Regions from separate parts of the Kitasatospora sp. LaBMicrA B282 genome, predicted to be linked through region 2. Evidence: riboswitches for the same ligand, from Rfam matches in the RefSeq annotation. Region 2 holds a riboswitch; each other region holds the start of a gene.

Region 1 (10,947 bases), on a different contig from region 2:
GTGCCGCGGGACAGGTCGATGCCGGTGTGCCCGGGCGCACCGGCCTGCTCGTCCTCGCGGAGCACCAGCTCGATCCGGCGCTGCTCCAGCTGCACCTGCTTGCCCGGGTAGAGCAGCGCGTGCAGCTCCTCGCCCGCCGTCACGGCGGCGCCGCGCCCGGGGCGCGCCCGCCCGCCGGCCCGGGCCCGGAGGAACCGGAAGGCCGCGACCGCTAAGCAGAGCGCGATCAGCGCGGCGGGGAGCAGCAGGCTGCCGACGGGGCCGAACAGGGAGGACACCATGGTGGCGAAACGATCCGCCGGATCAGGGCGTTCCTCGGTGGGATCGGCGCTGGTCACCCGTATCGGCGCTGGTCACCCGTCAGGTCGGCCGCGCGCTCGGCGGTCTGCCGCACGCTCGCCGCGGAGCTGCTCCCGGTCAGTCCCGTTCCGTCATCAGGGCGCTCGCCTCCGGCATCGGCATCGCCTCGGTCAGCGCGGTGAAGCCGCCGCTCTCCCGGAGCGCGGCGGCGGCGCGCCGGGTGGCGGCCAGGGCGACCCGGGCGAACGCCGAGCCGACGCTGATCCGGCGCGCACCCAGCTCGGCGAGCTGCGCGACCGTCAGCCGGGTCAGCGGGCCGGCGGCCAGCACGTTGACCGGCTTGCCGACCTCCGCGCAGACCGTGCGCACCGCCTCGGCGTCCGGGAGTCCCGGGGCGAAGAGCACGTCGGCGCCGGCCGCCTCGAAGGCCTGCAGCCGGCGCACGGTGTCGGCCAGGTCGGGGCGCCCGTGCAGGAAGTTCTCCGCCCGCGCGGTGACCGTGAACGGGAAGTCCAGCTCCCGGGCGGCCGCCACCGCCGCCTCGATCCGCTCGACGGCCAGCTCCAGCGGGTGGATCGGCCGCTCCGGCTCGCCGGTGGCGTCCTCGATCGAGGCACCGACCAGCCCGGTCCCGGCGGCCAGCCGGATCGTCGCGGCCACCTCGGCCGGGTCGACGCCGAAGCCGTTCTCCAGGTCGGCGGAGACCGGCAGCCCGGTGGCGTCGACGATGGCCCGGGCGTTGGCCAGCGCCTCCTCGCGCCGCACCAGGTTGGCCCCGTCCGGCCGGCCGAGCGCGAAGGCCAGGCCGGCACTGGTGGTGGCCAGCGCGTCGAAGCCGAGCCCGGTCAGCAGCCGGGCGGTGCCGGCGTCCCAGGCGTTGGCGATCACGAAGGCACCGGGCCCGGCGTGCAGCGCGCGGAAGGCGAGCGCGCGGCGGTGCTGGTCCTCGGGGGAGAGCTGGTCCATCGGAGGGCTCCTGCTGACTGGGTGACTGACGGGACGTCAGCGAGTATCGCCGACGTCCCGTGGTCCCGGTGCGGCGGCGGGGGGAGCGACGAGGGCGCGGTAGCCGGCCCGGCCGGTGCGGCGGGCCTCGGCGGCGGCCTCCACCAGGGCCAGCCGGGTCGGGCTGAGCTCGGCGCGCCAGTCGGCGAGCGGGCGGACGGCGTGGGCGCTGTGCTCGGCGGGGTCGAGGCGCAGGCCGGCGAGCCGGTCCGGAGCGAGCGGGCCGCCGTCGAAGACCACGCCGACCCGGAACGGCCAGCCGGCCACCGGCGGGGTGAAGACCAGCGCGAGCAGCGGCGCGGCGGGCTGCTCGGGCAGCTCCAGCTCGGTCTCCTCGGCCAACTCGCGTCGGGCGGCCGCCCACGGGTCCTCCCCGGCTTCCGGCAGACCGCCGGGGAGCTGCCAGACCTCGGGGTCATAGGTCGACTTCAGTAGCAGCGGGTCACCCGCGGCGTCGGTGAGGTAGACGGTCGCGAAGACGATGCCCTGCGGCACCGTGCGCAGGAAGTCGGCAAGCGGCAGGGTCACGTGGTCCTCCAAGGACGGGGAGGGCGGGGTGAGGTGCTCCTCGGGCTCCGAGGGCGTCAGTCGGCCTCGATCGTGCCGTCGAGGTAGACCCAGGCGCCCTGGTGGCGCAGGAAGCGGCTGGTCTCGCGCAGGCTGCCCGGGTGGCCGGCGTCGCGGTAGTGGGCGGCGAAGGTGACGGTGCCCTCCTGGTGGAAGGGGCCGCCCTCGGTGGTGGCGAGGACCTCCAGCCGTTCCCAGCGCAGGCCGGGGTCGAAGTCGACGGACGGCGGACGGGTGTCCGGGTGCCAGCTGCGCAGCAGGTAGGCGGCGTCCCGGACGGCGAACGCGGCGTAGCGGGAGCGCATCAGCTGCTCGGCGGTGCCGGCCTGGGCCAGGCCGCGGTGCAGCCGGCCGCAGCAGTCGGCGTAGCGCGCGGGCAGGCCGCAGGGGCAGTCCACCGGCTCGGCGGGCGCGGGCGCGGGCGGGGTCGGGCGGGACTTGGCGGTGCGTCGTGACATGGGGTCATTCTGCCCGGCCGGGTGCCGGCGGTCCGGCGCCCGGGGATGGTGGGGGCGGTGGGACACACCCCGCCAGGCGCACCCAGCCGTCAGGGTGGGTGCGCCTGGCGCTGATCCGACGAGATCCGGCGGAGAGGGCCCGGCCGTCAGGCCGCGGGCGCCGAGCCGGGGCCGGTCAGGGGACCTGGAGTTCCTGGCCCGGGTAGATCAGGTTGGGGTTGCTGCCGACCGTGCCGAGGTTGTGGCGGTAGAGCTGCTGCCAGTCGTCGACGTGGTGCTGCTGGGCGATGCCCCAGAGGTTGTCGCCGTTCTGCACGGTGTAGCTGCCGTCGGGCGTGCTCGGGGTGGCCGGAGCCGGGGTCGCCGGGCCGGCCTGCGCGGGGGTGCCCGGGGCCGCCGGCACGCTGGGAGCCTGCGCGGTGGGCGTACCGGGCACGGCAGGCGACGCTGGTGCTGCCGGGCTCGCCGGCGGGGTGCCCGGCGCCGTCGGCTGGGTGGGCGTGCCCGGGGTGCTCGCCGCCGGCGGGGCGGTGGTGACCGGGGTGGTGGGCGTCGTGGCCGTGGGCGCGGTGGTCGGCGCGGCCGTGGTGGGGCTGCTCGGCGCCGGGGTGGTGACCGGGGGAGTGGCGGTCTGCGTCGGCGCGGTGGGCTGGGCCGGCGCCGTGGTGGCGGGCTGGCCGGGGGCCGTGCTGGTCGAGGTACCCGGCGCGGTGGGCACCCCGGGCGCACTCGGCTGCGTCGGGTTGCCGGGCGCAGCCGGTGCCACGGGAGCCGCCGGCACCGCGGGAGTCGTCGGCGCGCCCGGCGTGGTCGGCGCAGCCGGGGTGGTGGGTGCCGCGGGGCTGCCGGGCGCGGCCGGAGTCGTGGGCGCCGCCGGGGCGGTGAGGCCGGTGGTGGTGCCGCAGTGGCCCCAGACGGTCGGACCCTGGTCGGCCAGCACCCGCTCGGCGACGGCGATCTGCTGCGCCTCGGTGGCGTGCGAGGGCTGGGCCGCGTACTGGTCGCCGCCGTAGGCCACCCAGTTGCGCTCGCTGAGCTGGAGGCCGCCGTAGAAGCCGTTGTCCGTGTCGGCGGACCAGTTGCCGCCGGTGGCGCACTGGGCCACCGCGGTCCAGGTGTCGGGCGTGGCGGCGTGCGCGCCGGTCGCGGTGAGCAGCGGCAGGGCCAGACCCGCGCCGGCCACGGTCGCGGCGGTCACCGCGCGGTCGGTCTGGGTCGGACGGCGGTGGCGGCCCGGACCTGAGAACACCCCGGATATGCCCATCGAGTTCCCTCTCCGCACGCCTGCGAGGTGAGCTGTCGGGTTCGGACCGGGAGGTGGCCCGGCCGTCCGCCCGGACGGATCCGGTGGACGGCTTCACCCCTAGCCGCGCGGGACGCGGCATTGAAACCTGGGTCCCCCGCCCCTGCCCGAGGTGGTGTGGTGGTTCCCGGAGCACGGTGGGCAGGACTCGGCGTACCGGTTCCGGGCGCCCGCGCGGTGGCGGGTTGTTGGGGAGACTAGACGGATCATCACCTCGATAACAACCCCGCATCGCAGACATCACACGAGAATCACGAGCGCCGCGCGATGCTCCGTACCGGGAGGGATCGCTCCGGGCGGCTCGTCACTCTTCGTTCACCTCAGGTTTTTCACGTCATGTCCATGTATGCGAGTGTTCGGCGACCCCCGACCCCGGCTCGACCCCAGCCCGACCCCGGCTCGACCTCAGCCCGGCCCCAGCCGACCCCGGCCCGTCCCGCGGGCCCCGCGCCGCGGCCGCGGTGTCGCCGCTGCGATCACCACCGGCCCGGCGGCGCAGGGGAGTTCGGGCAGCGGTCCGGTCCGTTCCATTTCGCCGATCGGCGGACAGCGCAGCACGCACCGCAGCACCATAGGCAGCACAGCGTCAGAGCGGAGCTCGTCCGCCCGGGGACTTCGGCGGGCAGACCGGGGAGTGAGGTGGGGCGGTGCACGAGTTGGAGCCGGCCGTCGAGGCCGCGGAGGGCGATCCGACCTGGTGGTGGGAGGTGGACGCCGCGCTGCTCGGCCGGGCGGCGGTGCTGGACGTGGCGATGTACTGGGCCCTGGGTCTGGCCCGGTGGGCCGAACGGCACGACCCACGGGTGGCCGGTGGTGACCTGGAGGCGGTGCGCACCCTGCTGGGGCTGGCCCTCTACCGCGCGGCCCAGGGCGAGGGGGCGACCGACCCCGGCCGGATCCCGACCCTGCTGCCGCTGATGACGCTCTCCCGCGGCAGCGCCCGGAGCACCGCCCGGGTCCGCCCGCTGGGTTACGGCGACCGCGGCCGGCTGCGGCTGGCCGACCGGGCCCGGCTGGCCGCACTGCTGGAGGATCCGGACCCGGACGCCTTCGAGCGGCTGCGCAAGGAGACGGTGCTGGTCCTGGTGGCGAACACCGACCACGCCCGCACCGAACTGGCGCTGCGCGGCAACGACCCGACCGTCTGGCGGGACCACCCGCTGATCACCATCTGCACCCGCGAGCCCTACCTGCCGGGCCACGGCACGCTCCCGTGGGACTGGTACAGCACCGGCTGAGCGGTCCGAGGGACGACCGGGTGGGTCGACCGCGTGGCGGCGCGGTCGACCGGGTGGCGGGGTGCGGCGGGTGCCGGAGCGAGGCGGCCTGGACCGGGCAGGGGATGTCTCGCCCCGGTCCAGGCCGTCCGGTGCGGTCGCCGCAGGGCAACCGACCCCCGGGGGCGAGGGCGGTGGCCGCGCGGCAGCCGTGGCCGGGTGCGGCGGCGGGCGGTCCATCCGGTGACCGCCCTCGCCGCGTTCGGCCGGGAACGAGCCTGGCACGGCCCGGCTCCCAAATCAACATCTGCTGATACTGATCTTCTTCACATTCACATCAGTCGATGACACTGCGTCAGCTCGGGTGACGCTGCCGCACCTCGTCGCCGTCACGGGCGCGGCCCCTTCGTCGCCGCGGCGGGCCGGTCGGCGCCGGCCGCCTCGGGCGCGGGCCGCTGCCGGGCGGCGTCGTCCTGGCCGCCCTTGGCCCCCGAACCGCGCAGCGCCGAGGCCAGCGCGCCGATCAGCGACATCGCCGCCGCCGCGCTGAAGACGGTGACCAGACCGTGGTGGAACGGGCCGGAGACCAGCTCGGGGAAGAACCGGTTGCCGGTCAGGGTGTGCGCGTTGGCGGGCGGCAGGGTGGTCAACACCCCGCTCGGGCCGAGCAGGTGACCGATCGGGTTGTTGCCGAGGAAGGTGGCGAACAGCGTGCTGACCGGGGGCAGGGCGGCCACCTGGTGGGCGGTGGCGGCCGGCACCTGCTGGGCCTGCAAGCCGCTGTCCAGGGCGTGCGGCAGCGAGCCGGCCAGTCCGATGATCATCAGGGAGAAGAACAGGCCGATGGAGAGCGCGGTGCCCGAGTTCTGGAAGGTGGAACGCATCCCGGAGGCCACCCCGCGCCGCTCCGGCGGCACGCTGCCCATGATCGCCGAGGTGTTGGGGGCCGAGAACATGCCCTGTCCCAGGCCGCTGACCAGCAGCAGGGTGGCGAACGCCGGGTAGGGGAAGTCGACCGGGAGCAGCATCAGGCCGACGAACGAGGCGGCCACCAGCAGCAGCCCGGAGGTGGCGAACAGCCGGGCGCCGAACCGGTCGGACAGGTACCCGGAGATCGGGCCGCCGAGCAGGAAGCCGGCGGTCAGCGGCAGCATGAAGATCCCGGCCCAGAGCGGGGTGCGCTCGAAGGAGTAGCCGTGCAGCGGCAGCCAGATGCCCTGCAGCCAGATGATCAGCATGAACTGCATGCCGCCGCGGGCGATCGCGATCAGCAGCGCCGCCAGGTTGCCGGCGGCGAAGGCGCGGATCCGGAACAGCCGCAGCTCGAACATCGGCTCGGCGATCCGGGTCTCCGCGATGCAGAAGGTGATCAGCAGCGCCACCCCGCTGCTCAGCCCGGCCACCACCCACGGGTCGGTCCAGCCGGTGGAGTGGCCGCCGTAGGGCTGGATGCCGTAGGTGATCGAGGCCAGCAGGCAGGCGGCGCCGGCGGTGAAGGTCAGGTTGCCGATCCAGTCGATCCGCCCGGGCCGCGGCGTGCCGGTCTCGCGCAGGCTGCGGTACGACCAGAAGGTGCCGACCACGCCGAACGGCACGCTGACCCAGAAGACCGCGCGCCAGTCGATGGTGGCCAGCACGCCGCCGGCCAGCAGGCCGAGGAACATCCCGGCCAGCGCGGTGATCTGGTTGATGCCCAGTGCCATGCCGCGCTGGCGGGCCGGGAAGGCGTCGGTGAGGATCGCCGCGGAGTTGGCGGTGAGCATCGAGCCGCCGACCGCCTGCACGATCCGGAAGCCGATCAGCCAGAGCGCGGCGACCCCGCCGCGCAGCGGATCGAGCGACAGGGCCAGCGAGGCCACCGCGAAGACCATGAAGCCCAGGTTGTACATCTTCACCCGGCCGAACATGTCGCCGAGCCGGCCGAGCACGACCACCAGCACCGCGGTGGTCAGGGTGTAGCCGAGGATCATCCAGAGCAGGTAGCCGATGTTGGCCGGGGCCAGCGGGTCCAGGCCGATGCCGCGGAAGATCGCCGGCAGCGAGATGATCACGATCGAGCTGTCGATGGTGGCGATCAGCACGCCCATGGTGGTGTTGGACAGCGCCACCCACTTGTAGCGGTCCTGCCCGGGGCGGTCGCCGGCCCGGGTCAGCGCGGTCGCGCCCGTCACAACCGCTCCGCCAGCCGGGCCAGCAGCGGTATCGCCGCCGCCAGTTGCTGCCGCTCGGCCGGGTCGAACTCGGCGCCCAGTGCGACGGCCAGCAGCTGCTCGGACTCCGAGCGCCGGGCGGTGAGCACCGCGCGCCCGGCCTCGGTCGGGCTCAGGATCGCCCGCCGCCCGTCCCGCTCGTCCGGCCGCCGCCGCACCAGGCCGCGCTCCTCCAGGGCGGCCACGGTGGCCGCCATCGCCTGCGGGCGGACCCGCTCCAGCTCGGCCAGCGCCCCCGGGGAGTTGTCGCCCTCCCGGTCGAGGCGGGCGAGCACCGAGACCTCGGAGTGCGTCAGGTCGCCGGAGATGTGCGCCTGGCGGACCCGGCGGGCGATCCGGCCCACGGCCAGCCTCAAGTCGGTCGCGAGCTCGGCCGGGTCGGCCGGCGGTACCTGTGGTGGCAGCGGGGTCGGCGCCGCTGCGGCCGGTGGCTGCGTCGTCGGTGGCTGCGTCGTCGGTGGTTGTGCGGTCGGTGGTTGTGCGGTCGATGGCTGTGCAGTCGATGGTCGGGCTGCGGTCTCCATGTCTCCTTACAGTAGCTTGATAAGTCTGGTGTAACTATCCCCCCGCTCGAGCCGCACCCGCGGCGGGTTAGGCCGGACGGCTGGAGGTGCGGCCGTGTCGCAGCGGCGCAACCGGTGACCCGGGGACGGCTGAGGCAGCGTCGGAGGGACCCCGTCCCCCGTCGAGAGGCCGTTCGCCATGGCATCGCCCGCCCCGGCGCCCACGCGCACCAATCCCAGGCACGCGCTGCGCCGCGAGGTCGGGCTGGTCGGCCTGCTCTGGGCCTCGGTCGGCGCCATCATCGGTTCCGGTTGGCTGTTCGGTGCCGAGAAGGCGGTCAAGGTCGCCGGGCCCGCGGCGCTGCTCTCCTGGGTGATCGGCGCGGTGGCGATCGTGCTGCTCGCCCTGGTGCACGCCGAACTGGGCGGGCTCTTCCCGGTCGCCGGCGGCACCGCCCGCTACCCGCACTACGCCTTCGGCGGCTTCGCCGGCATGTCCTTCGGCTGGTTCACCTGGCTGCAGGCCGCCACCATCGCGCCGATCGAGGTGCAGGCGATCATCGGCTACGCCCGGCACTGGAGCTGGGCGGACGGCCTGCAACACCCCAAGGACTCGACCCTGACCGGCTCCGGCTTCGCGGTGGCGGCCGCACTGCTGGCGTTCTTCGTGGCGATCAACTTCCTCGGCGTGCGCTGGCTGGCCCGCACCAACAGCGCCGCCACCTGGTGGAAGGTCGCCATCCCGGTGCTGACCATCCTGATCTTCGCCAGTACCGAGTTCCACGGCCGCAACTTCAACTCGCACGGGTTCGCCCCGTTCGGCGCCCACGGCGTGCTGAACGCGATCAGCACCAGCGGGGTGATCTTCGCGCTGCTCGGCTTCGAGCAGGCCATCCAGTGGGCCGGCGAGAGCACCAACCCCAAGCGCGACATCCCGCGCGCGGTGCTCGGCTCGGTGATGATCGGCAGCGTCATCTACATCCTGCTCCAGCTGGTCTTCATCGCCGCGGTGCCGGACTCCGCGATCACCGGCGGCTGGGGCGCGCTGACCTACGCCGGGATCAGCGGCCCGTTCGCCGGCCTGGCCACCGTGATCGGCCTGGGCGGCTTCGCCACCGTGCTGTACATCGACGCGATCATCTCGCCGGCCGGCACCGGCCTGGTCTACGTCACCTCCAGCTCCCGGATCACCTACGGCCTGAGCCGCAACGGCTACGCCCCCGAGGGCATGCAGGCCACCGACCGGCGCGGGGTGCCGTGGATCGGACTGCTGCTCGCCTTCGTCGCCGGCGTGCTCTGCTTCCTGCCCTTCCCCAGCTGGCAGAAGCTGGTCAGCTTCATCACCTCGGCCGTGGTGCTGATGTACGCCGGTGCGCCGCTGGCCTTCGGCGTGCTGCGCAAGCGCTTCCCGGAGCTGCCGCGGCCCTACCGGCTGCCCGCGGGGGAGATCATCTCGCCGATCTCCTTCGTGATCGCCAGCCTGGTGATCTACTGGTCCGGCTGGGACACCCTGTGGCGGCTGGGCGCCTCGATCCTGATCGGCTACCTGCTGCTCGGCTCCTACGCCGGCTACGCCCGGGTCAAGCGGCTGCCCGGTGCGCCCCGGATGGACTTCCGGGCCGGGCAGTGGCTGCCGGTCTACCTGGTGGGCCTGGGCATCTGTTCCTGGCAAGGCCAGTTCGGCGTCGGGGCGCAGCACAACCTGCCGCTCTGGTGGGACATCGCGGTGATCTCCGCCCTGTCGCTGGGCGTCTACTACTGGGCGCTGGCCGTCGCGCTGCCGGCCGAGGAGATCCAGCGGAACATCACCGACGTCGAGACGGTGGACGCGGGCGGTCACTGAGACCTCCACGGGCCCGGGGCGCCGAGCGCGGCGTCCCGGTGGAGGATGAGGGGGAGGGCAAAGACCCGGGCGAGGTGGACCGTATGGACAACTCCCGCTTCCCGTTCCTCGACGGTGTGGCAGGGGTACTGGTCGACGGCGGCGGCAGGATCCTGGACTGCACGGCCGCCGCCGAGGAACTGCTCGCCCTTCCGGTGGGCGTGCTGCGCGGCCGACCGGTGCGCGACCTGCTGGCCGCACCGGTGGATCCGGGCGGCCCGCCGGCGGCGATCACCGGCACGCACGGGTACGCCGGGCGGGGTGCGGCCTGGGCCGGCCGGGTCAGCGTGCACACCGGCGACGGACGGCTGCTCGCCCTGGAGGTGCGGCTGCTGGTGCTGCGCGGCGCCGCGGTCGGGGACCGCAGCACCGCCCGCTACATGGTGATCGGCGCGCCGGCCGCCACCGCCGACCGGTGGCGCCAGGACCAGGCCTTCACCCGGGAACTCTTCCTGCAGGACCGGTTCGGCCTGGTGGTCTTCGACCAGGACCTGCGGATCGTGCGCACCAACACCCACCTGCTGCCGTACTCCGGCATGCCGGTCACCCTGACCGGGCGCCGGCTCTCCGACTTCCTGCAGCCGCAGGACGCGGCCGCGGTCGAGGAACACCTGCGCGAGGTGATGGCGACCGGCAAGCCGCTGGTGCTGGCCGAGGAGCTGGCCCGCACCGTGATAGACCCGCGCGGCGGCCGGATGATGGCGATCTCCGCGTTCCGGCTGCAGGCCGCCGACGGCGCGGTGATCGGCCTGACCGCGCTCTTCAACGACATCACCGAGCAGTACCGGGCCCGCCGCCGGCTGGCCCTGCTGCACCAGGTCACCGCCGCCACCGGCCGCTCGCTCTCGGTCACCGACAGCGCCAAGCAACTGGCCGAGGCGCTGGTCGGCGGCTTCGCGGACGTGGCCACCGTGGAGGTGGCCGAGGCCGTGTTCAGCGGCGAGGAGCCCACTCCGGGGCCCGAAGGGCGGCTGCTGCTGCGCCGCACCGCGGTGGCGGGCCCGCCCGAGGCGGTGCCCGCCACCGGCGACACCGTGCTGGTCGGCCCGGACGGCGCCACGGTGCTGGTCGGCGCCGACGGCAGCGAGGAGATCGGGGGGCTGGCCGAACTCGCCGAGGCCTGGCTGCTCACCGCCCCGCTGAACGCCCGCGGCGTGCTGCTCGGCCGGATCAGCGTGCGCCGGGACCGCTGGAAGGACGCCTACGAGGAGGAGGACCACGCGCTGCTCCGGGAGATCGCCGCCCGCGCCGCGCTGGCCCTGGACAACGCCCGCCGCTACACCCGCGAGCACCGGGCCGCGATCGGCCTGCAGCGCAGCCTGCTGCCGCCGGCGGTCCGCTCGGTGGCCGCGGTCAGCACCGCCAGCGTCTACCTGCCCACCGACACCGTGGGCGGGGTCGGCGGCGACTGGTTCGACGTCATCCCGCTCTCCTCGGCCCGGGTGGCCCTGGTGGTCGGTGACGTCACCGGCCACGGCCTGCACGCCTCGGCCACCATGGGC
Region 2 (8,150 bases):
CGCTGCCCCCCGAACGCCTGCGCCTGCGAGGTGCGCGGCAGGGTCACTCCCGCCTGCCGCCACGCCCAGTACATCAGACCCGAGCAGTCGAAGGTGCCGGGCCCGGTGGAACCGTAGACGTAGGGCGAGCCGAGCTTGCTCAGCGCGGCGGCCACCGCGGCGGCGGCCCGGTCGGAGGCCGGCGGCTGGCTGCCCAGGTCGACCCGGTCGGCGCCCCGGGTGGCGCGCTCGTGCGCCTCCTGGGCGTCCTGGGCGAGCAGCTGGGCGCGCTCGGCGCTGGAGAGGGTGTCCAGCAGCGTCTGGGCGCTCTTCAGCCGCTGCTGCACCTGCTGCTTGCTCTGGGCCAGCGTGGTCCGCACCGTCTCCAGTTCGGCCAGCTTGGCGGTCGCCTCGCTGCGCCGCTGGTCCAGCCGGCGCTGCTGCTCCACCACCTCGTGCAGCGAGGCCGCCTGCTCCCGCCCGACCTCGGCCAGGCTGCGCGCCTTGAGCAGGTAGCCGGCCGGGTCGGAGGAGAGCATCAGCTGCACCGTCGGGTCCATCCCGCCGGCCCGGTACTCGGCGGCCGCCACCGTGGCCAGGGTGGTGCGCATCTTGTTGAGGGCGTCCTGCCCCTGCGCCACCTGCGCCTGGAGGTTGCTCGCCTCGGACTGCAGCCGCTTGGCGTCCTCCTCCGCGGCGTTGGACTTCTCCGAGGCCTGCTCGGCCTCCCCGTAGAGCTGGTCGACCTGGGCCTTGACGTCGTTCTTGTCCGGCTTGGCCGGGGCACCCTGCGCACTGGCCGTCATCGCCAGCGCGGTGGTCGCGGCGGCGGTGACCGCCAGCACCCGGGCGAACCGGCGCGCGGTGCCCGGCGGGGGTGTGATCGCCATCACTGACGACTCCAATCGCCGTGAGGGCTCGGGCGAGCACCTCGGGGAAGCCTCGGGGACCGGGAGCCGCGGGAATCGCGAGGAGCACCGCAGGCGCTGAGGTCCGAGCGCAGACGTTAGCGAGTCGGAACGGATGAGTCCAAACCCCTGCCGATACGAATATTTGATCCCTAATCGGACATCCGACCGGGAATCGCACCGGTGGCGACAACGCGAACGGCCCGGCCTCCACGGGGGAGGCCGGGCCGTCGCCGGGCCGGTTCGACCGTCGCCGGTCGGGTCGGACGCCGGGTCAGACGTGGATGATGGCGGCGATCGGCATCGCGGTGGCCGAGACGAAGCTGACCACGGCACCGGTGTGCGGGGCGTGGATCGCCTGGCCGCCACCGGCGTACATGCCGATGTGGTGCATGTCCGAGAACCAGACGATCAGGTCGCCCGGCTGCGCCTTGGAGATGTCGGTGCCGATGTTGGTACCGGCGGTGGCCTGCTCCTGCGAGGTGCGCGGCAGCGAGACGCCGACCTGCGCGTAGGCCCACTGCATCAGGCCCGAGCAGTCGAAGGTACTCGGACCGGCGGCACCGTAGACGTAGGTGGCGCCCAGCTTGGTCTCGGCGGCGGCGAGCGCGGCCGCGCCGGCCGAGCTGCCGGTGACCGGCGGGGCCGGGGTGCTGGTGCTGGTGCTGCCACCACCGCCGCTGCTCGAACCGAGGTTGGTGCGGGAGGAGTCGCGCGAGGCGGCGGCCTGGGCGTTGGCCTGGGCGGTCGCCTTGGCCTGCGCGGCGGCGGCATCGGCGGCGGCCTTGGCCTGCGCGGCGGCCTGCGCCTCCTGCTGGGCTATCTGCTGGCGCTGCTGCTCGGTCAGCGAGTTGAGCAGGTTCTGCGCCTGAGTCAGCTTCGCCTGGACCTGCTCCTTGGCGGTCTTCAGCTGCTGGGTGGTGGCGTCCAGGTCGGCGAGCTTGTTCTGCGCGTCCGTCTTGGACTGGGCGAGCGTCGTCTCCTCGCTCTTCAGCTCCTTCAGCGTCTCCGCCTGGGTGCTGTTGAGCTGGTTGATCGAGCTGGCCTGGTTGAGGAAGTTGTCCGGGCTGGACGACAGCATCATCTGCACGGTGGGCGAGATGCCGTTGCTGGCGTACTGGTCGGCGGCCACCGAGGCGAGACCCGCCTGCAGGTTGGTCACCTGGTCCTGCTGCCGCGCCACCTGGTCCTGCAGGTCGGTCACCTGCTGCTGCAGCTGCTGCTGCTTGGCCTGGGCACCGTCGAACTGCTGGGTGGCCTGCTCCGCCTGGTTGTTCAGGTCGTCGACCTGGGCCTTGACCTGGTCGATGGTCGGCGCCGGGTCGGCGTGCGCGGCTCCCTGGGCGGAGAGCGCGACGGCGGTGGCGGCGGCCGCGGTCAGGATCGACGTGCGGGTACGGCCGACAGGCTTGGGACGACGATGGGACGCCACGGATCCTTCTTCCCTCGAACCGCCTACCGGGTGAGCTGACGGGTTCGGGCTGGAAGATGCCCTACGACGCCTCACCGGCCTGCCGGCCGACCTGGCGCCGATTCACCCCGGAGGAACGTGTGGTTCCCCGGCTCCGGTCCACGGCTCCCCCGCAGGGGCTCCCCGTCGGGCAGTCACCTGCCCGTGCCGCTTTCCGAACTCGGCGGTAACCCCCGCTGCCACCCGGGTCGGGTGATCGCCATCGCGTGGGTCCGGTTGCCGACCCTAGTAACTGATCTGTGATCCGTTCAAATCCTTGTCAGAAAAACCGGGAAACTTTGACTCTGCGTGCTATGGAGATCACCAACGTGTGATCACGAAGTACACGGACAAGTGACGCCGGCCACACCCTGGGGTGACACGGGTTCAGGAGCACGGGCAGCGCGGCGGGGCGACGGCGGGTCAGCCGTCGAACCGGCGCTCGGATCGGATCGGGACGAACCGGTCAGCCGCCGCTGCGGTCTGCCGCTGAGCGAGCTTGCGGGCGAAGCAGCAGGGCCGCGGCCCTCAAACGCGGCGGATGGTGAGGATCGGGCCGATCACCGAGGCCTGCATGATCCGCACCACGTCACCGGTGTGCGGGGCGTGCACCACGTTGCCGTTGCCGATGTACATCCCCACGTGGTGCGCGTCCTGGCCGTAGATGACCAGGTCACCGGGCTGGGCCTGGGCCAGGCTGGGCACCGCGGTGCCCACCGTGGCCTGCTCCTGCGAGGTGCGCGGCAGCGAGACGCCGGCCTGCTCGTAGGCCCACTGCATCAGGCCCGAGCAGTCGAAGGTGCTCGGACCGGTGGCGCCCCAGACGTAGTTGTCGCCGAGCCGGCTGAGGGCGGCCGTCACGGCCGCGCCGGCGTAGCCGGAGGCCGGCGGCAGGTTGGCCGTGGAGCCCAGGTCGGTCCGGTCGGCGCCGCGCGAGGCCCGGTCCTGGGCTGCCTGCTGGGCCGCCAACTGCGCCCGCTGCGAGGCGGTCAGCGAGTTCAGCAGCTTCTGCGCGGCCGAGAGCTTGTTCTGCACGTCGGTCTTGGCCTGGTTCAGCTGCTGGGTCGAGGCGTCCAGCTGGGCCAGGGTGTCGGCGGCTTCCTTCTTCTCCTGGTCGAGGTTGCGCTCCTCGGACTGCAGCGACTTGAGCACGTCGGCCTCGGTGCTGCTGGCCACCTGCATGCTGGCCGCCTGGTCCAGGTACTGGCCCGGGTTGGAGTTGAGCATCAGCTGGACCGACGGGTCGACCCCGCCGTTCTGGTACTGGTCCGCGGCCACGCCGGCCAGGCCGGTCTGCAGCTGGGTCACCTGGTCCTGGGTGCGGGCCACCTGGTCCTGCAACTGGGAGGCCTGCTGGCGCAGCTGGTCGCCGCGCTCCTTCGCGCCGTCGAACTGCTGGGTGGCCTGCTCCGCCTGGGTGTTCAGGTCGTCGATCTGCGCCTTGACCTGGTCGATCGAGGGCGCCGGATCGGCCCAGGCCCCGCTCTGCGCGGAGATCGCGACAGCAGTCGCAGCAGCGGCGGTCAGCACGGAGATCCGCGCGCGGCTCGGCTGCTTCGGACGGCGATGGGACGCCACGGACTGCTCCTTCTTCTGCCGGTCTCACCCGATCGGATGAGTGACCGGAAAAATAGGTTTGACGCCAGACCCTAGTGAACATCACTTCCCTGCGCCACTCCCTCGCCGCGACGAACCACCTGCGGCGTACGGGATTTCACCAGGTCTTCACCCGGTGAGGGCTGTTCAGCTGCGAGCCAGCCGGTTCAGCAGCAGCACCGAGGAGACCGGGCGCGCGCCGGCCTTGCGCACGCCGTCGGCCACCTCGCGGTCGGCCGAGACGACCACCACCGGGCGCCCCTGCGGCTCGGCCCGCACCAGCTGCCGGATCAGCTCGTCCGCGGTCTGGCCGGTCTTGCTGAACCGCACCCGCACCCCGCGCGGCGGTGCCATGATCACCGGCACGTCCAGGTCCTGGCCGTCGAAGACGCAGGTCACCTCGGCCTGGGTGCGCTGGGCGAGCATCGCCAGGCCGCCCAGCAGCCGCAGCCGCTGCTTCTCCAGCGGCAGCGTCGGGTAGCCGGTCTTGGTCACGTTGTAGCCGTCCACCACCAGGTGGACCTGCGGGATCGCCAGCAGCTGGTCGAGCAGGGCCGGGTCGTCCTCGGCCAGCCCCCGGCGGGCCACGTCGTGCGGCGAGGCCGCGCCCGGCACCACCGCGTCCACCAGGTCGGCCGGGTGCAGCTGGGTGACCGGCAGGGCCAGCTCGCGCTGCAGGCCCTGGGCGGACTGCAGCACGGTGTCCAGCAGCAGGCGCAGCCGCATGTCCTCCACACTGCGCCCCTCGCGCGCCGAGCGGCGCCCGGTCTCCAGTGCGGCCTCCAGCTCGGCCACCCGGTGCCGCAGCCGGCGGTTCTCGCTCTCCGCCGCGCCGCGCTCGGCGGTGGCGGCGGCCGCGGCGGCGCCCAGCTCGGCCTGCAGCTTGCGGGCCTCGGCCTGCGCCCGGCGGGTGTCGCTCTCCAGGCCGCGCAGCTTCTTGCGCAGCGCCTCCAGCTCGCGGCGGGTGCTCTCACCGTCGCTGCGCTGGCGGTCCAGATCGGCGCGGGCCGCGGCGCGGGTGGCGGTCAGCTCCTCCTGGAGCTTCTCCACCAGCCGGGCCGACTCGGCGGCGGCGTCCTCCACGTCGGCCCGCTCGGCCTGCTCGCCGACCTCGGCGACCAGCCGGGTCCAGCCCCGGCTGCGCAGCAGGTAGGCGGCGGCGGCCACGTCCATCGGCTCGGCCGCGCCCGGGACCTGGCCGGACTCCAGGGCCTTGACCAGGTCCGGCTGGCCCAGCCGCAGCCGGTCCGCTATCCGCAGCCGGAAGACCGGCTCGGACTCCAGCGCGGCGGCCAGTGCGGTGCCGGCGTACTTGGCCCGGCGGGCCGGGGTGAACTTGGCGTACGGGCGCAGCGAGGCGGGCAGTTCGGAGACCGGCAGACCGCCGAGCGCGTCGGCGGCCAGGCCCACCACGCGCCGGCGCACGCCCTCGGGCAGCGGGCGGTCCAGCCGCTCGGGCTCGGGCTGGTCGACGCCAGGCTCGGGCCGGTCGGCACCGGCGGCGGGCTGGTCAGCACCGGCACCGGCCGGGGTCGGCTCGACCGCCGGCTCGTCGGGCGAGACCGGCTCGACGCCCGGCTGCTCGCCCGCCGGCTGCCCGGTCGTGCCCGGCTGCGCCACGGCCGCGAGGTCGGCCGGCGCGGTCGGGTCCGCAGCGGGCTCCGGCCCCTGCGGCTCGGCGGCCTCCCTGGCTGCGTCCATCGCGTCCTCGGCTCCGATCCCGATCCGCGCCACTCCGCGCCGATCTGCCCTGTCTCTGTTGTCTGCCCGGTCCCGGGCCGCTCCGGCGCACGCCGGGGGCCGGGTCCCACCGCCCGGTGCAATTGTCGCGTGCGCGGCGAGAATTTTTCAGCTGCCCTGGCGGGCCGGCTCAGCCGGCGTCGGCCACCGGCTCGCCGGTCACCTGCTCCTCGGCGCCCGGCCGGGTCACCAGCTCGACCTGGTCGACCGCGTTGCACCAGCGGCAGCGGATCGACTCGAGGGTCTCGGTGAGCACCTCGGTCTCCTCCACCTTGGCCTCGCCGGCCAGGTCCAGGTGCAGGTACTCGACCACCCGGGAGGAACGGGTCACGTCGAACCGGGTCAGGTTCCCGCAGAGGGTGCAGCGCCAGCGAGTCTCGGGGGTGGGCGCGGGGACGGGCATCAGCGGGGTCCTCTCGGCTCGGGTCTGGTCCGGTCCGATGTGCCGGCCAGGCCTCCAGCCTAGGGCCTGACGCTGTGACGGCGGGCACCGGATACCGGTTCCCACCAGCACTCCCGTCCTCTCGAACGTCCGCTCGCCATCGAGCGGGCCGAGGCCGTGAAACCCGGCCTCACCCGCTCGCCGTACACGGCGGTGTCGCGGGCCTGGCGACGCGGAATGGATCCGCTCATGCCAGACCGGCGCGACGACGCGGTGACCCCGCTCGTCACCTACCTCCTGATCGCGCTCAACTGCCTGGTCTTCCTGGCCGGCCCGAGCGGCATCGCCCCGCACTACGGCGCGACCCCCGCCGCCCGCGCCTGCGCCGCCCAGCACTACCAGCAGCAGTGGGGCGCGGTGCCGGCGGAGCTGCTGGGCAACCGCCCGTTGACCCAGGTTCAGCTGGCCGGGCTCGCTCCCCCGGTGCGCGGCTGCCCGCTGCTCGCCACCCCGCACAAGGTGCCCGCGCTCTCCGCGCTCACCTCGCTCTTCGTGCACGGCGGCTGGCTGCACCTGCTGGGCAACATGCTCTTCCTCTTCGTCTTCGGCGCCGGGGTCGAGGAGCGGCTGGGCCGGGTGCGCTTCCTCCTCTTCTACCTGTGCGCCGGCGTACTGGCCGCCTACGGCTACGCGGCGGCCGGCGGCGGCACCGGTCCGGACGCGCTGCGCCCGCTGGTCGGCGCCTCGGGGGCGATCGCCGGGGTGCTCGGCGGCTACCTGCGGCTCTACCCGCGGGCCCGGGTGACCACCCTGGTCCCGTTCCTCTTCTTCCTGCCGCTGCGGCTGCCGGCCTGGCTGGTGCTCGGGCTCTGGTTCGCGCTGCAGTGGTGGTCGGTGCGCCAGGCCGGCAGCGGGGTCGCCTACCTGGCGCACGTGATCGGATTCAGCTTCGGCTTCCTGGCCCTGTGGGTGGCGGCCCGGCGGCCCGGCTACGCTGGCCCCACGACCTACCCGGGAGCCTCCACGTGATCACCGCCATCGTCCTCATCAAGACCAGCGTCGACCGGATCCCCGAGATCGCCGAGGCCATCGCCGCGATCGAGGGCGTCAGCGAGGTCTACTCGGTGACCGGTGGCTACGACCTGGTCGCCATGGTCCGGGTGCGCCGCCACGACGACCTGGCCGAGGTGATCCCCGGCCGCCTCAACAAGGTCCCCGGGGTCGCCCACACCGAGACCCAGATCGCCTTCCGCACCTACTCGCAGCACGACCTGGAGGCGGCCTTCGCGATCGGCCTGGAGGGCTGACCGACCCACCCGGACCGACCCCGACCCGCGACCCCGGCCGACCCGGACCCCGACCCCGGCCGACCCGCCCGGGCCCCGGGTCAGCGCCGGGTGTCGGCGACGCAGCGCCCGCCCTCGTTGCGGTAGTTCCAGCGCGCGCCGTCGGTCACCAGCTCGCGCACCGCGGCCAGGAACCGGTCGACGTGCTCCTCCGGCGTCCCGGCGCCGAAGCTGACCCGGATCGCGTTCAGGCTCCGCTCCCCCGGCAGCGACGGCTCCGGCGCCCCGCACTCGGACGGTGCCGCCTCCTCGCCGCCCAGCAGCGTCCGCACCAGCGGGTGCGCGCAGAACAGCCCGTCCCGCACCCCGATCCCGTACTCCGCCGAGAGCGCCGCGGAGAAGTGCGAGCTGTTCCAGCCCTGCACCACGAAGGAGAGCACCCCGACCCGGACGGTCGCCGGCCCGAACAGGTTGAGCACCCGCACCTCGGGGATCGCGGCCAGCCCCGCCGTGAGCCGCTCGATCAGCGCCTGCTCGCGCGCTTGCAGCTCCTCGAAGCCGGCCTCGCTCAGCGCCCGGCAGGCGGCGGCGATCGCGTAGGCGCCGATCACGTTGGGCGAACCCGCCTCGTGCCGGGCCGGCCCCTGGTGCCACTCGACGGCCACCGAGCCGTCCGCCTGCCGGGCCACGGTGCGCGAGGCGCCGCCGCCGGCCAGGTAGGGCTCGGCGGCGTCCAGCCAGTCGGCCCGCCCGGCCAGCACCCCGGCGCCGAACGGCGCGTAGAGCTTGTGGCCGGAGAAGGCGACCCA
Region 3 (10,947 bases), on a different contig from region 2:
CCGGTGCACCTGCTGCTGCCGTGGTCGCCCTGGCTGGGCATCGCCGGCGACCACGACGGCGACGACGGCTGCCTGGCCCAGGCCGGCGACTGGACCACGCTGTACGCCGCCGAGCCGGGCACCTACCGGATCACCGGCACCTACTCGCTGTCCCGCGGCGCGCCCTGCAAGGCCGGGATCGCCAAGGGGAAGTGACGGGCCCGGGGAAGTGCTGGGGCCCGGCGGGCGGAGCGGCCCGGCCGGGCGAACGGAAGGGCCCGTCGACTCCGCGCGGAGTCGACGGGCCCTTCGCCGTCAGCGGAGTGACTCCGCGAACCGTCAGACCTTGAGGGTCTTGATGGCGGTCGGGGCGTGGCCGGGCTCGGTGGCCAGCTCCTCCCACTCCTTGACCGCGCTGATGTCCTGGGTCGGGCTCATCGAGATGTTGGTGACCCGCTCCAGGATCGCCTCGACCACGACCGGCACCTGGAACTCGGCGGCGAGCTTCTTGGCCTGCTCGAAGGCGGCGCCCAGCTCGTTCGGGTCGGTGACCCGGATCGCCTTGCAACCCAGGCCCTCGACGACCTTGACGTGGTCCACGCCGTAGACGCCCAGCTCCGGGGAGTTGATGTTCTCGAACTCCAGGTTGACCTGGAAGTTGATGTCCAGGCCGACCTGCGCCTGGCGGATCAGGCCCAGGTAGGCGTTGTTCACCAGGACGTGGACGTAGGGCACCTTGTGCTGGGCGCCGACGGCCAGCTCCTCCAGCATGAACTGGAAGTCGTAGTCGCCGGAGAGCGCGACGACCGGGGTCTCGCGGTCGGCGGTCGCGACGCCGATGGCGGCCGGGATGGTCCAGCCCAGCGGGCCGGCCTGGCCGCAGTTGATCCAGTGCCGCGGCTTGTAGACGTGCAGCATCTGCGCGCCGGCGATCTGCGAGAGGCCGATGGTGGTGACGTAGCGGGTCTCCGGCCCGAACGCCTTGTTCATCTCCTCGTAGACCCGCTGCGGCTTCATCGGGATGTTGTCGAAGTGGGTGCGGCGCTGCAGGGTGGCCTTGCGCTCCTGGGTCTCGGCGATCCAGGCGCTGCGGTCGGGCAGCTTGCCGGCGGCCTTGAGCTCCTTGGCGATCTCGACGAAGAGCTGCAGCGCGGCCTTGGCGTCCGAGGCGATGCCGTAGTCCGGGGCGAAGATCTTGCCGATCTGGGTGGGCTCGATGTCCACGTGGACGAACTTGCGGTCGCCGCGGTAGACGTCCAGCTTGTAGCCGGTGTGGCGGTTGGCCCAGCGGTTGCCGATCCCGATGACGGTGTCCGAGGCCAGGAGGTTCTCGTTGCCGTAGCGGTGCGAGGTCTGGACGCCGACCATGCCGGCGTTCAGCTCGTGGTCGTCCGGCAGCACGCCCCAGCCCATCAGGGTCGGGATGACCGGGGTGCCGGTCAGCTCGGCGAACTCGACCAGCAGCTCGGCGGCGTCGGCGTTGATGATGCCGCCACCGGCGACGATCAGCGGGCGCTCCGCCTCCAGCAGGAAGTTGATCGCCTTCTCGGCCTGGGCCCGGGTGGCGGCCGGCTTGTAGACCGGCAGCGGCTCGTAGGTCTCCGGGTCGAACTCGATCTCGGTCAGCTGGACGTCGATCGGCAGGTCGATCAGGACCGGGCCGGGACGGCCGGAGCGCATCAGGTGGAAGGCCTGCTGGAAGACGCCGGGGACCTGGGCGGCCTCCAGCACGGTGGTGGCGGCCTTGGTGACGGGCTTGGCGATCGAGGCGATGTCGACGGCCTGGAAGTCCTCGGTGTGCAGCTTGGCGACCGGGGCCTGGCCGGTGATGCACAGGATCGGGATCGAGTCGGCGATCGCCGAGTAGAGGCCGGTGATCATGTCGGTGCCGGCCGGACCCGAGGTGCCGATGCAGACACCGATGTTGCCGGCCTTGGTGCGGGTGTAGCCCTCGGCCATGTGCGAGGCGCCCTCGACGTGGCGGGCCAGCGTGTGCCGGATGCCGCCGCCCTCCTTGAGCGCCTTGTAGAAGGGGTTGATCGCGGCGCCCGGCACGCCGAACGCGACCTCGACGCCTTCGCGCTTGAGGATCTCAACTGCCGCGTGGGCGGCTGTCATTCGAGGCATCGGGTTACTCCTGCGTCGGCTCGTATTCCACGATACGGAATATTGCTTTTAGGATGCGAAATAAAGGTAGGGCGCAGCCCGACAGAGCGTCAAGGGTTTCGCCCGCCCATCTTCAACAACTCGTTGAAGGTCCGGCCATTGGCGATCCCACCAGGAGTGGGCCCGCGACCTGCCGACTCTTCGGAGCGAACCCACCATTCGTATACGCACCCATAGGTGCGAAAGGGCGCCGGGCGGGACCTGCCCACCCGGCGCCTCCACCGCTGCCCGAGGCCGCGAGCCGGCCGCCGGCCGCACCCCCGGGGGTCTGCGTCAACCCCGCCGGCTCAGCCCCGCCGGCTCAGCCCCGCGGGCGCAGCCCGTCGGCGACCAGCTCGACCATCCGGGCCAGCGGCACCAGGACGCTCTCGCCACCCCAGTCCCCCGAGGCCAGCACCGCCGCGTGCACCAGCCGGAGCACCTCGATGGTCTCCAGGTCGGCCCGCGCGGTGCCGGCCGCCTTGGCGTCAGCCAGCACCGCGCCGGCCGTGCCGACGATCCGCTCGCGCAGCTCCGACATCAGCTCCCCGTCGCGCGCGTAGGCGGCCGAGAGCAGCGTCTTGAGCTCGGTGCAGGCCCCCCAGTGCTCGGCCAGCAGCGGCAGCCAGGCGTAGAGCGCCGTGCCGGGGGCGCGCTCCGCGAGCAGCTGCTCCGCCTGCGCGCAGGCCTCCTCCAGCCCGGCCCGGTAGACCGCGGCCACCAGCTCCTCGCGGACCGGGAAGTGCCGGTAGAGGGTGCCCGCGCCGACCCCGGCCCGCTTGGCGATCTCGTCCATCGAGGCGCTGGCGCCGCGCTCGGCGAAGGCCGCCGCGGCCGCCTCCAGCAGCCGCTCGTAGTTCCGGCGGGCGTCGGCGCGCATCGGACGACCTGCGGGCATGGGAACTCCTCTTGTAAAGCGGAGAGGCTCTCCGTATCTTATGGACAGTCAGGCGGAGGAACTCTCCGATTATCTCGCCAGGGAGCCCCAGATGACAGTCCTGTCAACGGCATCCAACACCCCACCCGGCACCGAGCGCGGCTCAGGGCCGCTGCTGGCCGTCCTGGTCGGCGCCTACCTGATGGTGGCCGTGGACGCCACCGTGGTGAACGTCGCGCTGCCCAGCCTGCAACGCCGGTTGCACCTCTCGCCCACCGGGCTCTCCTGGGTCCCGAACGCCTACTCACTGGCGTTCGGCGGCTTACTCCTGCTCGGCAGCCGGATCGGCGACCGGCTCGGGCGCCGGCGCACCTTCGGCACCGGCGTGCTGCTCTTCACCCTGGCCTCGCTGCTCGGCGGCCTGGCCCCGACCAGCGGCTGCCTGCTGGCCGCCCGGGCCCTGCAGGGCGTGGGCGCCGCCCTGAGCACCCCGAACGTGCTGGCGCTGATCGCCACCAACTTCCCCGAAGGCCGGGCCCGCAACCGGGCGATCGGCCTCTACTCCGCCGCCGCCAGCGCCGGCGCCTCGATCGGGCTGGTTCTCGGCGGGCTGCTGACCAGCTGGCTCTCCTGGCGCTGGTCCCTGCTGATCAACGTGCCGATCGGCTTCGCGGTGGCCGCCGCCGCACCCCGGCTGCTCACCGAACCGCCGCGCCACCAGGGCTCGTTCGACGTCCCGGGCGCGGTCACCGGGACGCTGGGCAGCACCGCGCTGGTCTACGGCTTCGTGCAGGCCGCCCAGCAGGGCTTCGGCGACCGCTGGGCGCTGGCCGCCTTCGCGGCCGCGGCGGCGCTGCTGGCCGCCTTCGTCCTGGTCGAACTGCGGGCCGCCGACCCGCTGCTGCCGATCGAGCTGCTGCGCGACCGCGGCCGGGTCGGCGCCTACCTCAACCTGCTGCTCATGCCGGCCGGCATGTTCCCGGCCTTCTTCTTCCTCACCCTGGTCTTCCAGCAGGTGCTGCACTACAGCGCGCTGCGCACCGGGGTGGCCTTCCTGCCGATGACGCTGGCGATGTTCGCCACCGTCCGGCTGCTGCCCGGCCGGCTGGGCCGCACCGGGACCCGGCCGCCGCTGATCGCCGGCGCCCTGCTCCTGCTGCTCGGCGGGGTGTGGCTGGGCGTGCTGCCGGAGCACGGCGGCTACCTCGGCACGCTGCTCGGACCGCTGCTGCTGCTCGGGTTCGGCGCCGGGCTCTCCTTCCTGCCGCTGAGCGTGCAGGTGCTCAGCGGGGTCAGCCCGGCCCGCTCGGGTGCGGCGGCCGGGCTGCTGCAGACCCTGCAGTGGACCGGCGGCACGGTGGGCAACGCGGTCCTGGTCGCGCTCTACGGCTCCGGGCTGCGGCACGGCGGCGGCAGCCCGACCCACCGTCAGGTGCACGGGCTGGACCTGGCCTTCAGCGGCGGCGCGGCGATCACCGGGCTCGGGCTGCTGGTCGCGGTGCTGCTGATCCGGGAGCGGGGCGCGGCCGCACCCACCGACCAGGCGGCGGCGCGCCCGGCCGATCAGAAGGTGCGGCCCAGCGTGGCCAGGTAGGCGCGCCAACCGCCGAGCTCGGTGATCTCCTTGTGCACGTCGCGCGCCAACTCGCCCTGGCGCAGCACCATCGAGAACGCCGGGCTGCCGTCGGCCAGCTTGATCACGCCGAACTCCAGCTCCGGCGGCTCGCCCGGCAGCACCACGTCGCGCAGCAGCTCCAGGCTCACCTCGTAGAGTTCGCCGGCTATCGCGGTGTCGACCGACGGGTCGGGCAGCAGGCCGGGGCAGACGTCGCGGATCGAGAAGAAGCGGTGGCCGGGTGCGGTGGACACCTCACCGAGGAAGGGCGAGTCACCGAGCAGCGGGTGGAACTCGCCGCCCCGCATCGCCTGACCGTTGAGGAACATCCGGACCATGGGTGGCACCTTTCAGAGCGGCCCGGGCAGCCGGGAGCGGCCCGGGCGGAGGAACGCCCGGGCAGCATGGGGCCGCCCGGGCGGACAGCGCACGGTCCACCAGGGAGTGTTCGTCCCGGCGGACCGTACGAAACGGCAGTAAGCGCTCAGCCGAGCCGCGCGTAGCCTGGCAGCGTCAGGAAGTCGACGAAGTCCTCGGCGAGCGCGACCTGCTCGAAGAGGTCGCGTGCCTCGGCCCACCGGCCGGCCGCGAACGCCGCGTCACCGACCTCGGCCTCGATCGCCACCATCTCCTCGGCGATCAGCTTGCGGGTCAGCTCGGCGGTGGCCTTCTCACCGGTGTCGGCGAGCACCACGCCGTTGTGGATCCACTGCCAGATCTGCGAGCGGGAGATCTCGGCGGTGGCGGCGTCCTCCATCATGTTGAAGATGCCGACCGCGCCCAGCCCGCGCAGCCAGGCCTCGCAGTAGCGCAGGCCGACGGCGACCGCGTTCTGCAGGCCCGCCTCGGTGCAGGAACCGCCGGCCCCGGCGATGTCCAGCAGCTCGGCGGCGGCGACCGGCTCGGCCGGGCCCGGGTTGTCCTTCTGGTTGGGCGCCTCGCCGAGCACCGCGTCGAAGCAGGCGCGGGCGACCGGGACCAGGTCGGGGTGGGCGACCCAGGAGCCGTCGAAGCCCAGGCCGGCCTCGCGCTCCTTGTCCGCCTTGACCTTGGCCAGCGCGGCGGCGTTGACCTCGGCGTCCTTGCGGCTGGGGATGAAGGCGGCCATGCCGCCGATCGCGTGGGCGCCGCGCTTGTGGCAGGTCTGCACCAGCAGGCGGGCGTACGCGGCCATGAACGGCGAGGTCATGCCCACGCTGTTGCGGTCCGGCAGGATGTACTTCTCGCCGGCGTCACGGAAGTTCTTGACGATCGAGAACAGGTAGTCCCATCGCCCCGCGTTCAGGCCGGCCGCGTGGTCGCGCAGCTCGTAGAGGATCTCGTCCATCTCGAAGGCGGCCATGACGGTCTCGATCAGCACGGTGGCCCGGATGGTGCCGTGCTCGATGCCGAGCGTGCGCTGGGCGTGCGTGAAGACGTCGTTCCAGAGCCGCGCCTCCAGGTGGCTCTCGGTCTTCGGCAGGTAGAAGTAGGGTCCGGAGTTCGGGTCCGCCTCGCCCTTGGCCAGCAGCCGCGCGGCGTTGTGGAAGAAGTACAGGCCGAAGTCGAAGAATGCGCCGGCCACCGGTACGCCGTCCACCATCAGGTGGTTCTCGTCCAGGTGCCAGCCACGCGGGCGCACCACCACGGTGGCGAGCTCCGCGGCGGGCTTGAGCTTGTACTCCTTGCCCTCGGGGGTGGTGAAGTCGATCCGGCCCTCGTAGGCGTCGATCAGGTTGACCTGGCCGGAGACCACCGCGTGCCAGGTCGGCGAGGTGGCGTCCTCGAAGTCGGCCAGCCAGATCTTGGCACCGGAGTTGAGGGCGTTGATCACCATCTTGCGGTCGGTCGGCCCGGTGATCTCGACGCGGCGGTCCTGCAGGGCCCGCGGCGCCGGGGCCACCGTCCAGTCGCCGGCCCGGATGGCGGCGGTCTCGGGGAGGAAGTCGAGGGTGCCGGCCTGGGCGATCTCGGTCCGGCGGCTGTGACGGCGGGCGAGGAGTTCCTGGCGCCGGCCTTCGAAGGCCCGGTGGAGGCCGACCACGAAGGCGACCGCCTCGGGCGTGAGCACCTCCTCCGCCCGGGGGACACGCGGGCCGGCGACAGTGACGACCGGAGCGGGAGCGGTGGCCGGGGCATCCCCCGACGGAAGGCTGGCGGACGGTCCCTGGTCGGTAGCCATGGGCAGGACACTCCTTGGCGTAGCGCTGGTGTAGGGAGCCCCGGTGGAGGCTTCCCTCGGTTGATCTGACCCACCTACTGGCGAGTTCGATTCTGTAAGGTGGACCCTAGTTTCCGCGATACAGAATTTCAACGGTTTGTTGAGGTAGATCGCTGGGACTCTACTCCTCCCCCGACAGCAAAGGGAATGCCGGTGGCCAGCACCCCCGCCGCAGCTTCGACCGGAACCGAGCGAGCCTCCGCAGGCAGCGTGCAGTCGGTCGAGCGCGCCTTCCAACTCCTCGAAGCACTCGCCGACGCGGGCGGCGTGGCCACCCTCAGTGAGCTGTCCACCACCTCCGGCCTGCCGATGCCGACCATCCACCGACTGGTTCGTACCCTCGCACAGCAGGGGTATGTCCGCCAGGACACCGCGCGCCGCTACACCCTGGGCCCGCGGCTGATCCGGCTCGGTGAGACCGCCGGGCGCCTGCTGGGCAGCTGGGCCCGGCCCTACCTGGCGGAGCTGATGGAGGCCACCGGCGAGACCGCCAACCTCGCGGTGCTGGAGGGCGGCGAGGTGGTCTACGTCGGCCAGGTGCAGTCGCGCCGCTCGATGCGGATGTTCACCGAGGTCGGCCGCCGGGTCCAGCCGCACTGCACCGGGGTCGGCAAGGCGCTGCTCGCCCAGCTGCCGAGCGACGAGGCCCGCGCCGTGCTGGGCACCCAACCGCTGCCCGCGCACACCGAGTTCACCGTCACCGACGTCGACGAGCTGTTCGCCCAGCTGGCCGTGGCCCGGGAGAACGGGTACGTGGTGGACGACCAGGAGCAGGAGATCGGGGTGCGCTGCATCGCGGTCGCGGTGCCGGGCGCACCGACGCCCACCGCGCTCTCGGTCTCCGGCCCCGAGGCGCGGATCCGGGCCCTGGAGGAGCGCAGCGGCGCCTCGGGCCTGGTGCTGGTGATGCGCCAGATCGCGGAGCGGCTGGGTGCGGTTCTGGCTCCCTGAGCAGCCGTCAGAAGACGGCAGTGGCCCGGATCCTGGTGGATCCGGGCCACTGTGCTTCCGCGGCGTCAGTGGTAGACGCGCACGTAGTCCGCGGCGAAGCTGATCGGGGCCGAGCCGCTCGGCGCCGGGTGGTACTGGCCGGCGCTGATCGACAGGTTGAGGATCAGGTAGGCGGAGAAGTTCGCGCCCACGCCGGTGTTGTCGGAGAACACCTTCACGCCGTTGACGTAGTAGTCGACGGAGTTGGCGCCGTAGTAGGTGCCGATGGTCACCCACTGGCCCGCCTGGACGTTGCCCGCGTCGGTCCAGTACTTCTGCGCGAAGTTGACGTGGTTGGTCAGCTCCAGCAGGTTCGGGTTGTCCGGGTGGTACTCGAAGGAGTCGATCTCGTTGTTGCCGGCCGGCGAACCGTTGCTCTGCCAGGTCCACAGCGCCGGCCAGGCGCCGGGCGCGGACGGCAGCTGCACCCGGGCCTCGGCGTAGTCGCCGGTCTTCACCTGGAAGCCCTGGCCGCTGCCCTCGGTGGTGAGCAGCCCGGTGGTCCAGGCCTGCTTGCCGTTCTCCAGGGTGTTCGAGGACGGCTGGGCGGTGAAGGTGGCCACGCCGTTCGCCACCGAGACGTCGGCGGGGTCGATCCAGTCGAGCTTGTTGTCGTTCGGGTTGTGGGTGCCGTACTGGTACGAGCTGCTGGAGGTGTCGTTCCACTTGCCGCTGTCCAGCGGGCCGTTGAACTCGTCGGACCAGATGAGCGACTGGCCGGGGACGGGGGAGCCCGCGGGGGCCGGGGCGGGGGCCGGCGTGGGGGTGGGGGTCGGCGCCGGAGTGGGGGTGGGGGTGGGCGCCGGTGCGGGGGCAGGGGTCGGCGCGGGGGCGGGAGCGGGCGCCGGGGCGTTGCCGACGGTGAGGGTCTGGCTCGGCAGGTCGTGCCAGGCGCCCGCCTGGTCCTGGTAGAAGCCGAACACGGTGTACGTGCCGCTCGCGAAGCTGCGCGCCCCGGTGTTCAGGGTCACGCCGCCCGGGCAGAGCTGGGGGTTGCTGAGGTTGCCGGGGAAGTCCAGGTTGTTCCCGGCGGCGTCGCGCACGCCCACGCCCACCGTCTTCACGGTGAAGCAGGAACTGGCGTGCAGCGCCAGCGAGGCGGTGGTGGAGGCACCGGCGGTGGCGGTGGTCGGGGTGAGCCGGTCCTGGGTCACGGTGGGCGTGCCGAAGGGCCAGCTCCAGGCCTGGGCCTGGCCGACCATCGGAACGGCGAGCAGGCCGAGGGCGCCGGCGAGGACGCCGAGGCGGGCAGGGGTGGCGGAAGGGATCACGGAGGTTCCTCTTGCGACGCCTGCGAGGTGAGCTGTCGGGTTCGGACCGCAAGGTGGCCCGGTCGGACGGCGCCGACGGCGCGTTCCCGACTTCACCCCGAGCCGCACCCCCACCCACCGTGACCGTCAACGGGCACGGGCGAGCGGGAGCTCGGCAGTACTGCCTGGGTCCCCCGCTCCTGCCTGGTGCGGTGCTCTGTGTCCGGCCCCCGGGCAGGCAGGACTCGGCGCCCCGACGGCTGGGCCCGCCGCTGGGGAGGCGAGCAGCCTGAAGGTTAGGCAGATGGTGTGATCATCATCAATGTCGCTCCAGTCACATCTCTTCACATCCGCCCCGAAACGGAAGGGAAGCAACGCACGTCCATCTCCTGAACCCCGCCCCAGTTACGTGGACATGAAGACTCTCCCTGACCTGCTCCCAGCGCCTTCCCAGCCATCTGTCAGGTCCCCCACACTGCTGCTCATGCAGACGTTTCTACGCGCGTTGAAGTCGCGTACCGCCTCCGTTGTCACCGTCGGCCTGCTCACCCTGGCCCCCACCGCCGTATTCGCCGGCTCCGCCCACGCGGACGTCAGCGGCAACATCTGCCAGTCCGCCCTCCCCAGCCAGGCGGACGACACCCTCAACCTGATCGCCCAGGGCGGCCCGTTCCCGTACTCCGAGGACGGCGAGACCTTCCAGAACCGCGAGGGCGTGCTCCCCAGCGAGCCGTACGGCTACTACCAGGAGTACACGGTCGTCACCCCGGGCGCCCCGACCCGCGGCACCCGCCGGATCATCACCGGCCAGGACGGCTCGGACTACTACACCTCGGACCACTACGCGTCGTTCTACCTGATCGACACCACCTGCTGAGTCCGGCCCCCACACCGCTGCCCGGCGCCCGCGAAGACGGCTGCCGGGCAGTGCCGCGTCCGGGCCCTGGGTACCGGCCGGCCGCCGGGGCAGCCCTCCGGGCAGCTGTCGGGGACAGCTGTTTCGGGACTGTTTCGGGCAGCGCACTGGCCCGCGGTTCCGGAACCGTGGGCCAGTGGGTGCCTAGGGCAGATTCGGGGTTGGTGGGCCGTCCTCCGCGAGGTCGGGGATCAGTGGGCCGGAACGTCGGGTGGCACGGTCGGCAGCTGATCGGCGCCGTTCGCGGGGCGGCCGCGCGGGGTCCGCTGTGCCGGGCGGTGCCCGCTGTCGGTTGGACACGTCCCGCCCCGGGGGGCGTGCCGTCCACGGTGTGCAAAACCGGTGGACGCGATCCCTGGTTCACCGTGGAGCCGCCTGATCGCCGGTACCCCCTGGGCTCCGCGGCGCCGGTGCCCGGCTGCCGGATCTGACGCGGACCGCCTGCGGGCCCCGGGGTTCGTCTCCTCCGGGTGGGTCGAGCGGCCGCCGTCGCTGGGGTTCGTCTCCTCCAGCTCCCCCTCCCTCACCTCCATCGTCTCACCGAGGTCAAGGCGCCACCGGTCGGGCGGTGCCGGTCACCGGCCGCCCGCGTCGCGCCAGGCAGCGGCGGCGGCGACCCGGCTGTGGACCCGGAGCTTGGCGTAGGCGTGTTCCAGGTGCTTGTCCACGGTCCGGGCGGAGACCGCGAGGCGGTGGCCGATCTGCCGGTCCGTCAGGCCGCGGGCGAGCAGGTCGAGCACGGCGGACTCGCGCGCGGTGAGCGGGGCGAGGTCGGTGGCGGGCGGTGGCAGCGGTGGGGCGAGCCGGCCGAAGGCGTGGCCCAGCCGGGTGCGCAGCAGGGTGGCGGAGTCCAGGTCCCGGTCGGGGAAGTCGCTGCCGGTCCGGTTGACGATCATCGCCACGGTGCGCCGCCCGCCCGTGGTCCAGCCGGCCGGGAAGGCCATCGCCAGCTGGTACTCGATGCCGGTCGGGCCG

Evidence for each region. A riboswitch is a leader RNA that binds a small molecule or an ion and turns the genes downstream of it on or off. The one in region 2 is predicted to bind cyclic di-AMP.
Region 1: it holds a riboswitch for cyclic di-AMP, as region 2 does, so the genes downstream of both, ACQRUO_RS10315 (LysM peptidoglycan-binding domain-containing protein) here and ACQRUO_RS30090 (NlpC/P60 family protein) in region 2, are expected to answer to the same signal.
Region 3: it holds a riboswitch for cyclic di-AMP, as region 2 does, so the genes downstream of both, ACQRUO_RS14585 (glycoside hydrolase family 16 protein) here and ACQRUO_RS30090 (NlpC/P60 family protein) in region 2, are expected to answer to the same signal.

What each region holds. Positions count from the first base shown of each region.
Region 1 is NZ_JBNQTI010000026.1:30,084-41,030, forward strand. It holds gene ACQRUO_RS10295 (DUF6191 domain-containing protein) at 1-338, opposite strand, end outside; gene ACQRUO_RS10300 (isocitrate lyase/PEP mutase family protein) at 418-1,266, opposite strand; gene ACQRUO_RS10305 (NUDIX domain-containing protein) at 1,303-1,833, opposite strand; gene ACQRUO_RS10310 (YchJ family protein) at 1,890-2,330, opposite strand; gene ACQRUO_RS10315 (LysM peptidoglycan-binding domain-containing protein) at 2,506-3,528, opposite strand; cyclic di-AMP (ydaO/yuaA leader) riboswitch at 3,596-3,761, opposite strand; gene ACQRUO_RS10320 (hypothetical protein) at 4,281-4,871, shown strand; gene ACQRUO_RS10325 (MFS transporter) at 5,240-6,937, opposite strand; gene ACQRUO_RS10330 (MarR family winged helix-turn-helix transcriptional regulator) at 7,018-7,416, opposite strand; gene ACQRUO_RS10335 (APC family permease) at 7,763-9,406, shown strand; gene ACQRUO_RS10340 (SpoIIE family protein phosphatase) at 9,490-10,947, shown strand, end outside.
Region 2 is NZ_JBNQTI010000144.1:16,271-24,420, reverse strand. It holds gene ACQRUO_RS30095 (NlpC/P60 family protein) at 1-869, opposite strand, end outside; gene ACQRUO_RS30090 (NlpC/P60 family protein) at 1,162-2,319, opposite strand; cyclic di-AMP (ydaO/yuaA leader) riboswitch at 2,326-2,475, opposite strand; gene ACQRUO_RS30085 (NlpC/P60 family protein) at 2,866-3,915, opposite strand; gene ACQRUO_RS30080 (NYN domain-containing protein) at 4,081-5,634, opposite strand; gene ACQRUO_RS30075 (hypothetical protein) at 5,804-6,076, opposite strand; gene ACQRUO_RS30070 (rhomboid family intramembrane serine protease) at 6,305-7,084, shown strand; gene ACQRUO_RS30065 (Lrp/AsnC ligand binding domain-containing protein) at 7,081-7,362, shown strand; gene ACQRUO_RS30060 (aminotransferase class V-fold PLP-dependent enzyme) at 7,443-8,150, opposite strand, start outside.
Region 3 is NZ_JBNQTI010000042.1:18,564-29,510, forward strand. It holds gene ACQRUO_RS14550 (MFS transporter) at 1-195, shown strand, start outside; gene gcl (glyoxylate carboligase) at 319-2,106, opposite strand; gene ACQRUO_RS14560 (TetR/AcrR family transcriptional regulator) at 2,447-3,022, opposite strand; gene ACQRUO_RS14565 (MFS transporter) at 3,114-4,595, shown strand; gene ACQRUO_RS14570 (allophanate hydrolase-related protein) at 4,565-4,954, opposite strand; gene aceB (malate synthase A) at 5,101-6,777, opposite strand; gene ACQRUO_RS14580 (IclR family transcriptional regulator) at 6,964-7,767, shown strand; gene ACQRUO_RS14585 (glycoside hydrolase family 16 protein) at 7,833-9,077, opposite strand; cyclic di-AMP (ydaO/yuaA leader) riboswitch at 9,080-9,281, opposite strand; gene ACQRUO_RS14590 (ribonuclease domain-containing protein) at 9,541-9,933, shown strand; gene ACQRUO_RS14595 (response regulator transcription factor) at 10,548-10,947, opposite strand, start outside.